3 regions of the Bordetella genomosp. 5 genome follow, and region 1 is predicted to be linked to each of the others. Evidence: predicted binding sites of a transcription regulator. Region 1 holds the regulator's gene; each other region holds the start of a gene.
What was found. Region 1 encodes HrcA, which represses chaperone genes, less so after heat shock. Its sites were predicted from a motif close to TTAGCACTCNNNNNNNNNGAGTGCTAA; they were not measured.
Positions count from the first base shown of each region.

Region 2: a site for HrcA is predicted at 1,447-1,473, ahead of groES (co-chaperone GroES). Genes of this name have one in related genera too.
Region 3: a site for HrcA is predicted at 2,568-2,594, ahead of rpoH (RNA polymerase sigma factor RpoH). Genes of this name have one in related genera too.

Region 1 covers NZ_NEVP01000006.1:138,777-142,946, forward strand. The annotation lists gene grpE (nucleotide exchange factor GrpE) at 1-127, opposite strand, end outside; gene CAL25_RS09430 (hypothetical protein) at 280-534, opposite strand; gene hemH (ferrochelatase) at 669-1,784, opposite strand; gene hrcA (heat-inducible transcriptional repressor HrcA) at 1,846-2,850, opposite strand; gene CAL25_RS09445 (NAD kinase) at 2,966-3,862, shown strand; gene recN (DNA repair protein RecN) at 3,878-4,170, shown strand, end outside.
Region 2 covers NZ_NEVP01000009.1:43,500-47,669, reverse strand. The annotation lists gene CAL25_RS14730 (CaiB/BaiF CoA transferase family protein) at 1-871, shown strand, start outside; gene groES (co-chaperone GroES) at 1,530-1,817, shown strand; gene groL (chaperonin GroEL) at 1,852-3,501, shown strand; gene CAL25_RS14715 (Bug family tripartite tricarboxylate transporter substrate binding protein) at 3,634-4,170, opposite strand, start outside.
Region 3 covers NZ_NEVP01000001.1:395,637-399,806, reverse strand. The annotation lists gene CAL25_RS01845 (cation:proton antiporter) at 1-193, opposite strand, end outside; gene CAL25_RS01840 (phosphodiesterase) at 368-1,219, shown strand; gene rpoH (RNA polymerase sigma factor RpoH) at 1,641-2,525, opposite strand; gene CAL25_RS01830 (hypothetical protein) at 2,760-3,449, opposite strand; gene CAL25_RS01825 (carboxymuconolactone decarboxylase family protein) at 3,699-4,170, shown strand, end outside.

The DNA of each region.
Region 1 (4,170 bases):
CCTGGATGGTGGCCTGGGCTGCTTCGAGTTCAGCGCGCAGTGCGGCCAGCTCGTCCTGGGCGGCGCTGACAGCCTCACCCGATTCGGGCGTGGGCACGGGATCGAGCGGCTCTTGGGGTGCCGTCATGGGAGGTCCTCCGACAAAGGTGATTCGACTCAAGACCTCTCAATGGGGGCCAATACCCACGTTTCAAGGTGGGTCTATACCGTCCGAATAAAAAAATTGAGTCTTCGCATAAAAAAACGGGCCCGCCTGAGGCGGGCCCGCTGTGCCGGGAGTCAGCGCTGCTTGCGCGGCTGGGTCGGTGCCGGCGGATCGCTCGCCGGGAACGTGTCTTCGAGGGCCTCGTCGACCGTGTCCTTGCCCGGGCGGGGCTGGGACTCGTCGTCTTCGGGGGTGATGGCAATCGGGTCGCTGGCCGGGAAGGTGTCCTCGAGCGCTTCGTCGAGGTCGCGCTGGGCGCCGTCTTCCTGCAGCTTGTCGTGACCGGGGGCGCCGGAGGTACCGACGCCGGGGCGAGTGGAAGCATTCATCCTGCCTTCTCCTTGAGAAATCAACGCCTTGCCTATGAGCAAGCATCGTTCCCGAGGCCGGCCGCGAGCGGGATCACCGGCGCGGCGGCGGGGCGGGCGCCGCGCGCAGCGTCCCCCTCCTCACCAGGTCGCGGTCAGGCCGGTCCGATCCGGGCGGTCTCGCCCTGCGGCCGAACGGGCCAGCCCTGCAGCTGCCGCTCGACCAGCTCGGTCAGTCCGTCGATCCAGCGGCCGTCGTCGTTGAGCGCCGGGATATACCGGAACTGCTTGCCTCCTGCTTCGAGGAACGCGTCGCGGCATTCCTGGCTGATTTCTTCGAGTGTTTCGAGGCAGTCGGCCACGAAACCGGGGCACACCACGTCGACCTCGGTCACGCCGCGGCGTGCCAGCTCTTTCAGGGTGGGTTCGGTGTAGGGCTCGAGCCAGCGCGCCGAGCCGAAGCGGCTCTGGAACGTGACCTCGATGTCCTCCGCCGGAAAGTCGAGTCGCTCGCGCAGCAGACGGGCACTCTCGAGGCAGTCGCGGTAGTAGGGATCGCCGAGCTCGATCGAATAGCGCGGCAGACCGTGAAAGCTCATTACCAGCTTGGCCGGCCGGCCATTCGCCTGCCAGAAATCCTGGATCCTGGCGGCCTGGGCATCGAGCCAGGCGGGTTCGGTGTGGAAGCGTTTGACGAAGCGCAGCGCCGGCTGGTCGCGCAGGCGCCCCACGTGGCGGGTTACCGCGTCGACGACCGTGGCGGAGGTCGATGCGGCGTATTGCGGATACAGCGGCACCGTGAGGATGTGGTCGACACCCCGCGCACGCAGACGCGCGATCGCATCGGGAATCGACGGATTGCCATAACGCATCGCCAGCTCGACCTCGACGTCGTAGCCGCGCGCGGCCAGATTCTGCTTCACACCCGCGGTCTGCCGCTGGCTGTAGACCAGCAGCGGCGAGCCTTCCTCGAGCCAGATGCCGCGGTAGCGCGGCGCGAGCTTCTTGGGCCGCGCCGTCAGCACCATGCAGTGCAGAATGGGCAGCCACAGGTAGCGCGGGATCTCGATGACGCGCGGATCGGCGAGAAACTCGCCCAGATACTTGCGGATCGCACGCGGCTCCGGCGTGTCGGGCGTGCCCAGATTGACCAGCAGCACGCCGACGCGCCCCGGACCGCTGGGCGGCGGGTCTTCGTTGAACGGATCATCCTGAGCGGGCTCGAGCAGGAAGCGCTCGGGCCAGAGATACTTGAACAGGCGCAGAAACACAAAACACCTCTCTGCAGGCCGCACATCCTCCCGCGCAGGCGGATGGCGGACCCGGTTATGGTTATTGATTGTGGCTCAAGGCATTGGAGAGCAGACGGGCGGTGATGTCCACGATGGGAATCACGCGCTCGTAGGCCATCCGGGTCGGGCCGATCACGCCTAGCGTGCCCACGACCTTGCCATCGACGCCATAAGGCGCCGTGATGACGGACACTTCTTCCATCGGCACCAGCTGCGAATCGCCGCCGATGTAGATCTGAACCCCCTGCGCACGGCTCGACACGTCGAGCAATTGCAGCAGGTCGGTTTTTTTCTCGAACAGCGAGAACATCTTGCGCAGCCGGTCCATGTCGGATGCGATATCCGAGACGTCGAGCAGCTTGCGCTCGCCCGAGATCACCACCGCGTCGCCATCTTCGGCCGCTTCGGCCGAGGCCTCGACCGCGGCCTGCATCAGCCGCGAGATGTCTTCGCGGAGCTGGGCCAGCTCGGTCGACAACGTGCGGCGCACCGCATCGAACGACTTGCCCGAAAAATGCACGTTGAAGAAATTGCCGGCCTCGATCAGCTCGGTGTCGGCGTAATCGCGCTGCACCGACATGATGCGATTCTGCACATCGCCATCGGGCGTGACGATGATGAGCAGCACGCGCTTGTCGGACAGGCGGATGAATTCGATCTGGCGGAACACCTGCGCCCGCTTGGGCGTGAGCACCACGCCGGCGAACTGGGTGAGATTGGACAGCAGCGCCGCCGCCGCGTTGACCGCCCGGCTCGGCTCGGCCACGGGCAGCATCTCGCTGATATTGGCCGGCTCGAACTGATACGGCCGCACGGCCAGCAGCGAATCGACGAACATGCGATAGCCGCGCGGCGTGGGAATCCGGCCGGCGGAGGTGTGCGGACTGTGGATCAGGCCGAGCTCTTCGAGGTCGGCCATCACGTTGCGTATCGTGGCCGGCGACAGGTCGAACACTTTGGAAAGCGTGCGCGAGCCGACCGGTTGCCCGTCGGCGATGTAGCGTTCGATCAACGCTTTGAGCAGTGCACGTGCGCGGTCATCCATAAGCGTATTTTAGGGAAAAGTTGTGCCGTAGGCGATTTTTGTCCGCCAACACAATATGCGGCCCCATATAATGCCCTGATAAGCTACACCAGATCCTCTACCCTACGGCGCCCCTATGCACTTCCCCACCGTCGCCTTGATCGGCCGCTACCAGGACACGGGCCTGGATGCGCCGCTGCGCGCGCTGGCGCACATGCTGACGCAAGCCGGCCGCGCCGTGTTGATCGAAGCCGATACGGCGCGCAACACCGGCGTGCACGAATACCCCGAAGCCACGCTGCAGCAGATCGGCGAAGGCGCCTCGCTCGCCGTGGTGATGGGCGGCGACGGCACGGTGCTGGGCGCGGCGCGCTATCTGGCGCGCTATGGGGTGCCGCTGGTCGGCATCAACCACGGCCGGCTCGGCTTCATCACCGACATCGCACTGCACGATTCTCAGAGCGCGCTCGCGCGTGTCCTCGATGGCGACTACCAGATCGAAGACCGCACGCTGCTGCAAGGCAGCGTCTGGCGCGGTGAGCAGGAGATGTTCTCCGCCTCGGCCCTCAACGACGTCGTGCTCAACCGCGCCGGCCGCGGCGGCATGATCGAGATGCGCGTCGAGCTCGACGACGCTTACATGTACACCCAGCGTGCCGACGGCCTCATCATCGCCACGCCCACGGGATCGACAGCGTACGCGCTGTCGGCCAACGGCCCCATCCTGCACCCCGGCCTCGACGCCATGGTGCTGGTGCCCGTCGCGCCGCAGAGCCTGTCGAACCGTCCCATCGTGATTCCGGGCAGCGGCGTGCTCAGCATGACCCTCACCGCCATGGGCCGCGTGGAAGTCGGCGCCAGCGTGCATTTCGACATGCAGACCTGGTCCGACCTGCAGCCCGGCGACCGCATCACCGTGCAGCGCGCCCCGCATACCGTGCGTTTCGTGCACCCGCAGGGCTACAGTTTCCTCTCAACCCTGCGCCGCAAACTGCACTGGAATCAGATGCCGCAGGCCACCGACAACGAATAACCCTCCGCGCTCGTCATGCTGCGAACCCTGCATATCCGTGACTTCGTCATCGTCGAGCAGACCGAAATCCATTTCGGCGCCGGCTTCACCGTTTTCTCCGGCGAGACCGGTGCGGGCAAGTCCATCCTGATCGATGCGCTGGCGCTGGCCCTCGGCGAGCGCGGCGACGCCTCGGTGCTGCGCGAGGGCGCGGCACGCGCCGATATCACCGCCATCTTCGACACCCCGGCCACCCTGCGGCCCTGGCTCGAAGAGCGCGAACTCGAAGCCGCCGAAGAGCTCACCCTGCGCCGCGTGATCGATGCACA
Region 2 (4,170 bases), on a different contig from region 1:
ACTAGGTCTGGGATACCAGGATGCCCGCGCGATCAATCCCCGACTGATCTACGCGTCTATCTCCGGCTATGGCCAGACCGGACCGTACCGGCACAAGCCGGCATTTGACGTGATCGCACAAGCGGTGTCCGGCATGATGAGCATCACGGGCCAGGAGGGCGGGCCTCCCGCTCGCGTCGGCGTGTCCATCGGCGACATCGCGTCCGGACTGTTCGCCGCCGTCGCGGTGCTTGCGGCCGTCGAGGGCCGCCATAAGAGCGGCGAAGGCGCGTTCGTCGACGTATCCATGATGGATTGCCAGCTGGCGCTGATGGAGAACGCGGTTTCGCGGTATCTGAATGCTGGCGAAGTCCCTGTCCGCCTGGGCAGCCGCCATCCGCTGATCGCGCCGTTCCAGTCCTTCAATACGGCCGATCAGCCCATTGCCATTTGCGTGGATACCGAACCTCAATGGCACCGCTTCTGTCACGCGTTGGGGGTGGAAGCGCTACTAGACGATCCGCGCTTTGCAGATGGTCCGATGCGCGCCGCGCGGCACGCGGAATTGGAGCCGCTGCTCAATGCCGTTTTCTCCCAAGGGCGGCGGGACGACTTTCTGGAACGTCTTGAAGCGGCCGATGTGCCGTGCAGTCCCATCAACAGCATTCCGGAGGTCACGCAAGATCCCCAGGTCGCTCATCGGCAGGTGCTGGTAGAGGTTCCGGAGGCGTCGGGCATCAAGTATGTGGGAGCGCCTTTTCATTACAACGGCGGGCCGGTGTCGGGAGAAACCGCCCCGCCCGCCCTCGGCGCGCATAATGAAGAGATTTTGGCTGAACTCGGCCTGGACAGTGTGCGGATAGCGGAGCTGCGTCGGATTGGTGTTTTGTAGCCTCTGATTTCCGCTCATCCCGTCAACTCTACGGTCGCAACAACGCACGCATGCGTCCCACTTGCGCGCCGTGGATTCGGATTGGAATCAGACCAAGAAGCACGACAGCCCTCTGTGCGACACCAGTGACCTATGGGATCGAGCCCAGTGGACAGGCGCTGCGTATGGAGTGGCGCATCCAGAGGCATTCGCAGCTAACTAAAGCTGTGGCGTCGCGCGGGTTGCCGCTGGGAGGGGACAGATTTCTGCGAATGAGCGTCAAAGTTGAATGAACTTTTTGGGGAGAACTTCAATTTGAGTGAACTTTTCTCGCCGAAAACCAACTTCAGTGAACCAAAAACCCGAGATCTCATAGGGTAGATCACGGCCCCCCTGCGGCGGCTTAGTGGGACCTCGACCGCAAAAAGTCGTGTGGGCCCGCATGGATAGGGCTCCCACCGCATTTTTGGAGCTCCAAGTTCTGTGAACCAAATCGCAAGTTCAATGAACTTCGACACCGACCCCAATTCCCCGCCCCACCAAAGATGTAACAGCACCGCCCCTCCCCCTTGAACCCTCAGAACTCATCCCTATAATTAGCACTCGTCGCCGGTGAGTGCTAACAGCGCTCCCGCGCTAAACCGATCATTTCTCTCTTCTTTAGAAACAGGAGTTCCTCATGGCCCTGCGTCCCCTGCACGATCGCGTGATCGTCAAACGCCTGGACAACGAGCGCAAAACCGCCTCGGGCATCGTCATTCCGGACAGCGCCGCTGAAAAGCCTGATCAAGGCGAAGTCGTGGCTGTCGGCCCCGGCAAGAAGACGGAAGACGGCAAGGTTCTGCCGGTCGACCTGAAGGTCGGCGACAAGGTCCTGTTCGGCAAGTACGCCGGTCAGAGCGTCAAGGTCGATGGCGAAGAGCTGCTCGTCATCCGCGAGGAAGAAATCCTCGCCGTGATCCAGTAACTGCGAAACCGATTTCAAGAAGGAAGCTGACAAAATGGCTGCCAAACAAGTTCTGTTTGCCGATGACGCCCGCGTGCGCATCGTGCGTGGCGTGAACGTTCTCGCCAACGCTGTTAAGACCACCCTGGGCCCCAAGGGTCGCAACGTCGTGCTGGAGCGCTCGTTCGGCGCCCCGACCGTGACCAAGGACGGCGTCTCCGTCGCCAAGGAAATCGAACTGAAGGACAAGTTCGAAAACATCGGCGCCCAGCTCGTCAAGGACGTGGCTTCGAAGACCTCGGACAACGCCGGTGACGGCACCACGACCGCCACCGTGCTGGCTCAAGCCATCGTTCAAGAAGGCCTGAAGTACGTTGCCGCTGGCTTCAACCCCATCGACCTGAAGCGCGGTATCGACAAGGCGGTTGCCGCCGCCGTCGGCGAACTGCAAAAGATCTCCAAGCCGGTCACCACCAGCAAGGAAATCGCTCAAGTTGGCTCGATCTCGGCCAACAGCGACAGCTCCATCGGCCAGATCATCGCTGACGCGATGGACAAGGTCGGCAAGGAAGGCGTCATCACCGTCGAAGACGGCAAGTCGCTGGAAAACGAGCTGGACGTCGTCGAAGGTATGCAATTCGACCGCGGCTACCTGTCGCCCTACTTCATCAACTCGCCCGAGAAGCAAGTTGCCGCTCTGGACGATCCGTTCGTTCTGATCTACGACAAGAAGATCAGCAACATCCGTGATCTGCTGCCGGTGCTGGAGCAAGTCGCCAAGTCGAGCCGTCCGCTGCTGATCATCGCCGAAGACGTCGAGGGCGAAGCCCTGGCGACCCTGGTGGTCAACAACATCCGTGGCATCCTGAAGACCACCGCCGTCAAGGCGCCTGGCTTCGGCGACCGCCGCAAGGCCATGCTCGAAGACATCGCCATCCTGACGGGCGGCACGGTGATCTCCGAAGAAACCGGCATGTCGCTTGAAAAGGCCACCCTGCAAGAACTGGGTCAAGCCAAGCGCATCGAAGTGGCCAAGGAAAACACCACGATCATCGACGGCGCCGGCGACGGCCGCTCGATCGAAGCACGCGTGAAGCAAATCCGTGCCCAGATCGAAGAAGCCACCTCCGACTACGACCGTGAAAAGCTGCAAGAGCGCGTGGCCAAGCTGGCTGGCGGTGTTGCCGTGATTCGCGTCGGTGCTGCCACCGAAGTCGAAATGAAGGAAAAGAAGGCTCGCGTCGAAGACGCCCTGCACGCTACCCGCGCCGCAGTGGAAGAAGGCGTTGTGGCTGGCGGCGGCGTGGCTCTGCTGCGTGCCAAGCAAGCCATCACCGACCTGAAGGGTGACACCCCCGACCAGAACGCCGGCATCAAGCTGATCCTGCGCGCTGTCGAAGAGCCCCTGCGCACCATCGTCGCCAACGCCGGCGAAGAGTCCAGCGTCGTTGTCAACAACGTGCTGAACGGCAAGGGCAACTACGGCTACAACGCCGCGACCGGCGAGTACGTCGACATGGTCGAGCAAGGCGTGCTGGATCCCACCAAGGTGACCCGCACCGCTCTGCAAAACGCCGCGTCGGTGGCCAGCCTGCTGCTGACGGCTGAAGCCGCTGTGGTCGAGCTGGTGGAAGACAAGCCCGCTGCTCCGGCCATGCCCGGCGGCATGGGTGGCATGGGCGGCATGGGCGGCATGGACTTCTAAGTCCCGCTGCACTGCCGGCGCCCCCGCCTCACCGGGGGCAGCCCAAGCACCAAAAAGCCTCGCAAGGTTCGCCTTGCGAGGCTTTTTTCATTGCGCGAAGCGCGGGCCGAGGCGGTGATCCGACGATCCCGCTCAGAACACCTTGATGTCGCCCTCTTTCACGACACGCGCCCAGTGATCGGTTTCTTTGCGCAGCCACTGGCCCATCTCGGCCGGCGTCATCTTCACCGGCTCGGAACCCAGCTCCGCGAAGCGCTGCTTCGTGTCGGCCTCGTTGACGATCTCGGCGATCGTCGCGTGCAGCTTCTCGACGATGGCGGGCGGCGTGCCGGCGGGTGCCATCAGCGTCTGCCAGGAGCCGGTGACAAAGCCCGGCAGGCGCTCGGACAAAGCCGGTGTGTCGGGAATCGGCGCGAAGCGTTCCGGACTCGCCACCGCCAGCATGCGGATCGTGCCGCCCTTGACCAGCGGATAGGTGGCCAGGAAGCTGTTCATCGCCACGTCGATCTGTCCGCCTGCCAGGTCCGACAGGACCTGCGAGCCACCCTTGTAGCCGATGTAGTTCCAGTCGATGCCGGTCTGGCTGGCGAACAACACGCCGGCCAGGTGCGTGATCGACCCCGGCGTTTCACCGAAATTGAGACGGCCCTTGTTGGCCTTTGCGTAATC
Region 3 (4,170 bases), on a different contig from region 1:
GCTCGATGGTGTCGAGCAGGTCTCCGAGCACCGGCGGCGCCCAGCCATGCAGGTGGATGGCGATGCCGATCAGGCAGCCCACGATGGCCAGCAGCACGGAGTAGGGCAGCTTCAGGCGGCCGGCCAGGGGCGGCATGAAGCAGACCAGCGTGAGCAGGCCGGCAAGGCCAAAGACGATCAGACCAATATCCATGGGACTGCGAAACGCATGCGCGGGCAACAAAGAGGCAAAGAGAATAGCGTCTTTTCCCCGCCATCCGCCTGAAAGCGTCGCACGTTTCGTTACGCATGGCTGCGCTCGCGGCACACCATGTGCCATCATTGTTCGCTACCGTGGCGTCAGCACCCCCAAATCGAGGAGCAACCCTTGTCCGTCCTGCCGAGTACCGAGCTCCCTTTGCGCTCGCCGCGCGCCGCCGACGCGCCGGTGCTGCTCGTCCAGCTCACCGATGCGCACCTGTTCGACGATCCCGATGCCCTGATGCTGGGCGTGAACACCGACGCCAGCCTGCGCGCCGTGCTGGCGCAGATCGCCGCCGACGGAGACGCCCCCGACCTGCTGCTGGCCACTGGCGACCTGTCGCAGGACGGCAGCCTCGCGTCGTACGAACGCCTGCGCGGGCACCTCTCGGCCACGGGTTGGCCGGTGCGCTGCCTGCCCGGCAATCACGATGCCCCCGACGTCCTGCGGCAGGCCCTTCCGGACTGGAGCGCGCCGATCACCGACATTGCCAACTGGCGCATCGTGACGCTCGATTCGACCGTGCCGGGCTCGGACGGCGGCCATCTCGACGCCGCGCAGCTCGCGCGCGTGAGCCAGGCCGTCGACGACGCAGAGGCCACCGGCCGCCATGTGCTGATCGCGCTGCATCACAACCTGGCCCAGGTCGATGCCAACTGGCATGACCCGATGATGGTCGACAATCCGCTGGATCTGTTCCGCCTGGTGGAGCGCTCGCCGCACGTGCGGGTGGTGATGTGGGGGCATGTGCACCAGGAGTTCGACTGCCGGCGCCACAACCTGCGCCTGCTCGCCACGCCGTCCACCTGCTTCCAGTTCACGATCCGCGACGGCCGTCACGCGATCGATCCTCAGCCCGCCGGCTACCGCTGGATCAAGCTGTACGGCGACGGCTCCTTCGCCACCGGCGTGCGGCGCCTCGACGCAGCCGCCTGGCAGACCGTGCGCCAGCCCGAGACCGACGCCCGCGCTGCCTGATTGCGCGCAAGCGGGCGCGGCCTTTCCGGGCCGCTACCCCACAGATCCCGAACCACCCTTATTGCGAGGGCCCAAACGACGCGCGGGGCCCGAAGGCCCCGCGTCGCGGTGGACACGTTGCGCGCGGCGCAACGCGTGAGAATAAAAAACGGGGCACCGATATGCGGAGGTGCCCCGTAAGCGTCCGTCTCATAGGGGAGGGGAAAGAGGAGAAGCCGAGACGGACGTCAAGACAGCGACCTGGAATGCACCAAAGTTGCGGCCTACGTAAGTTAGTCAGGCGCGGTGGCGCGAAGTTTCGCGAATTCGGGCTCCGGTCCGCACAAAGTTGTATTAATTCATGACACCGCGCCGCGGCCCGGACGCCAAAGCAAAACGCGCCGCATGAGCGGCGCGTTTTATGGGCACTAGCAGCGGTGTGTCAGGCCGGGACCAGCGAGCCACGCATCTTCTTGAGCGCGGCGGCCTCGATCTGGCGAATACGCTCTGCCGACACGCCGAATTCCTGCGCCAGCTCATGCAGCGTGGAACCGCCGTCGTCCTGCAGCCAGCGCGCCTCGACGATGCGACGCGAACGCGGATCGAGCGCCTCGAGCGCGCCGGCAAGGCCTTCGCCCTGCAGGTTGTCGTGCGCCTTGCGCGCCATGACGCGCGTGGGCTCGTCGCGGCCTTCGTCGGACAGATAGGCGATGGGCGCGTAGGCGTCATCGTCGTCGTCCTGGTTTTCGAGCGACATATCGCGGCCCGACAGGCGCACTTCCATCTCGCTGACGTCTTCGCGGCGCACGTTGAGCTGCTCCGCGATGTGGTCAACCTGCTCGGGATCGAGCGTGTGGCCATCCGGGCGCATGCTGCGCAGATTGAAGAACAGCTTGCGCTGGGCCTTGGTCGTGGCGACCTTGACCATGCGCCAGTTGCGGATCACGTATTCGTGAATCTCGGCTTTGATCCAATGGACGGCGAACGACACCAGGCGCACACCGCGCTCGGGATCGAAACGCTTCACGGCCTTCATCAGGCCGACGTTGCCTTCCTGGATCAGGTCCGCGTGCGGCAGACCATAGCCCAGGTATTGGCGCGCCACGGAAACCACCAGGCGCAGGTGCGAAAGCACCAATTCCCGCGCGGCTTCGAGATCGTCGGTGTCGCGCAGACGGCGGGCCAACGCGGATTCCTGCTCGGCGCTCAGCACCGGCAGACGGTTGACCGTCGAAATATAGGCGTCGATGGTGCCCAGCGCACCGGGGTTGGCCACAGCCAAGGCCAACGCATTGCCGGAAAGGGCAGACGAACTGGCTTGCATCATGTTGGCGACCTCCAGGGTACGGGGAACAGACATAGGTTCATGTTAGCACTCCCATAACGAGAGTGCTAATTCGACTGCCGCAACGCAGCGGAGTTCCCGCCGGCGTCGCCCTGGAGGCGCGGATATACCTAGGTATAGATGCGTCCCCATATGATTTCCAGAGGGCAGTCGACCCTGGAATGTATCCGACCCGAGGCACCCGCTCCGCGGCGCGCCCGGGGCGCCCTGGGTGCGTTACCAACCGGCCTGCTTCAGGGCCTGCCGGGTGGCGTCGTCGGACGGGCGAATGAACAGCGCACCGCGCGGGTCGAACATCACCTCGTAGCGCGCGCCATCGAGCAGCGGCATGTAGGCGGCGCTGCCGAACTGCACGTCCACGAACGGCAGCCAGTTCGGAATCAGACGCTTGACCGCGCCGATGTCGGGCGCGGGCCAGTCGTCCAGCACGTGCACCGAGCGCGTCGCGGTCTGCTCGCGGGGGGCATCTTCGTAGCGGCCGGACAGACGCTCGAGACGGTAGAGCGGCGGCGCGCCGGCCAGCAGGGCCGGCAGGCGCCAGCGCACCACTTTGGCATCGATCTGCCATTGATCGCCGAAGAGCGTGTAGGTCTTGCCGGTCAGGCCGGGCGACTGCGCGACGACGTCGTACTGGCCCTCGGCGAGCTTGCGCACCTGAACGGTCGCCACCGGAACGTCGTCGGTGAGCCGGAAAAACTGCACCAGGGACAAGGCCAACAGACCGGAGACGCAGCCCAGCGCGATCAGCACCAGACCGAACAGGCGGCGCACCGGGCGCAGACGAAATACCCGGCGGCCCATTTCGTCGCGCGGCCCGCCGCGCCCGAGCAACAGCGGCAATCCGATCAGCAACACCACGACCGCCCCGAGGGCGATCCAAACAAACGGGGCAAACGCATCCATCAAAGACGAGGCTCCTTCCAGGCTCGACGGTCAGCCGCAGTATAGAAGCGCCTCCGCGCCGCGACCGCAAGTCCTGTGTTCCAGCTGAAACCGGATGTGTGCCACCCGGCTGCACGCGCGCGAGGGCGCGCCTTCTGTCCCAGCTGCAATTGCCATTCTTGGCGCTGTTTGGGTAGGACACATTCCCGCATCATGACTTCCATGCCCGGCGCATCGCCGCCGGACCTCCGACACCCAACCAGGAACCCCGTCATGTCGCAACGTTTGAACTACTACAAGCTCGCGCCCGATCTCGCCAAGCAATACACCGCGTTTCAGATGACGCTGAACAAGAACCCGATCGCACGCGAGCTCGGCGTGCTCGTAACCTTGCGCGCGTCCCAGATCAACGGCTGCGCGTTCTGCGTGGACATGCACGTGAAAGAAGGCAAGCTTCATGGCGAACGCGAACTGCGCCTGCACCATGTCGCGATCTGGCGCGAGTCGACTCTGTTCTCGCCGCGCGAACGCGCAGCGCTGGCCTGGACCGAAGTGCTGACGAAGCTGCCCGCCCATGGTGTGTCAGACGCGGACTTCACGGCCGCCCGCGAACACTTCTCCGAAGAAGAACTGAGCGCGCTGAGCTTTCTGGTCGTGGCGATCAATGGCTGGAACCGTCTGAGCGTGGCGTTCCTGCCGGTGCCGGGCTCGCTCGATGCCGAGTATGGCCTGGACAAGGCGGGGC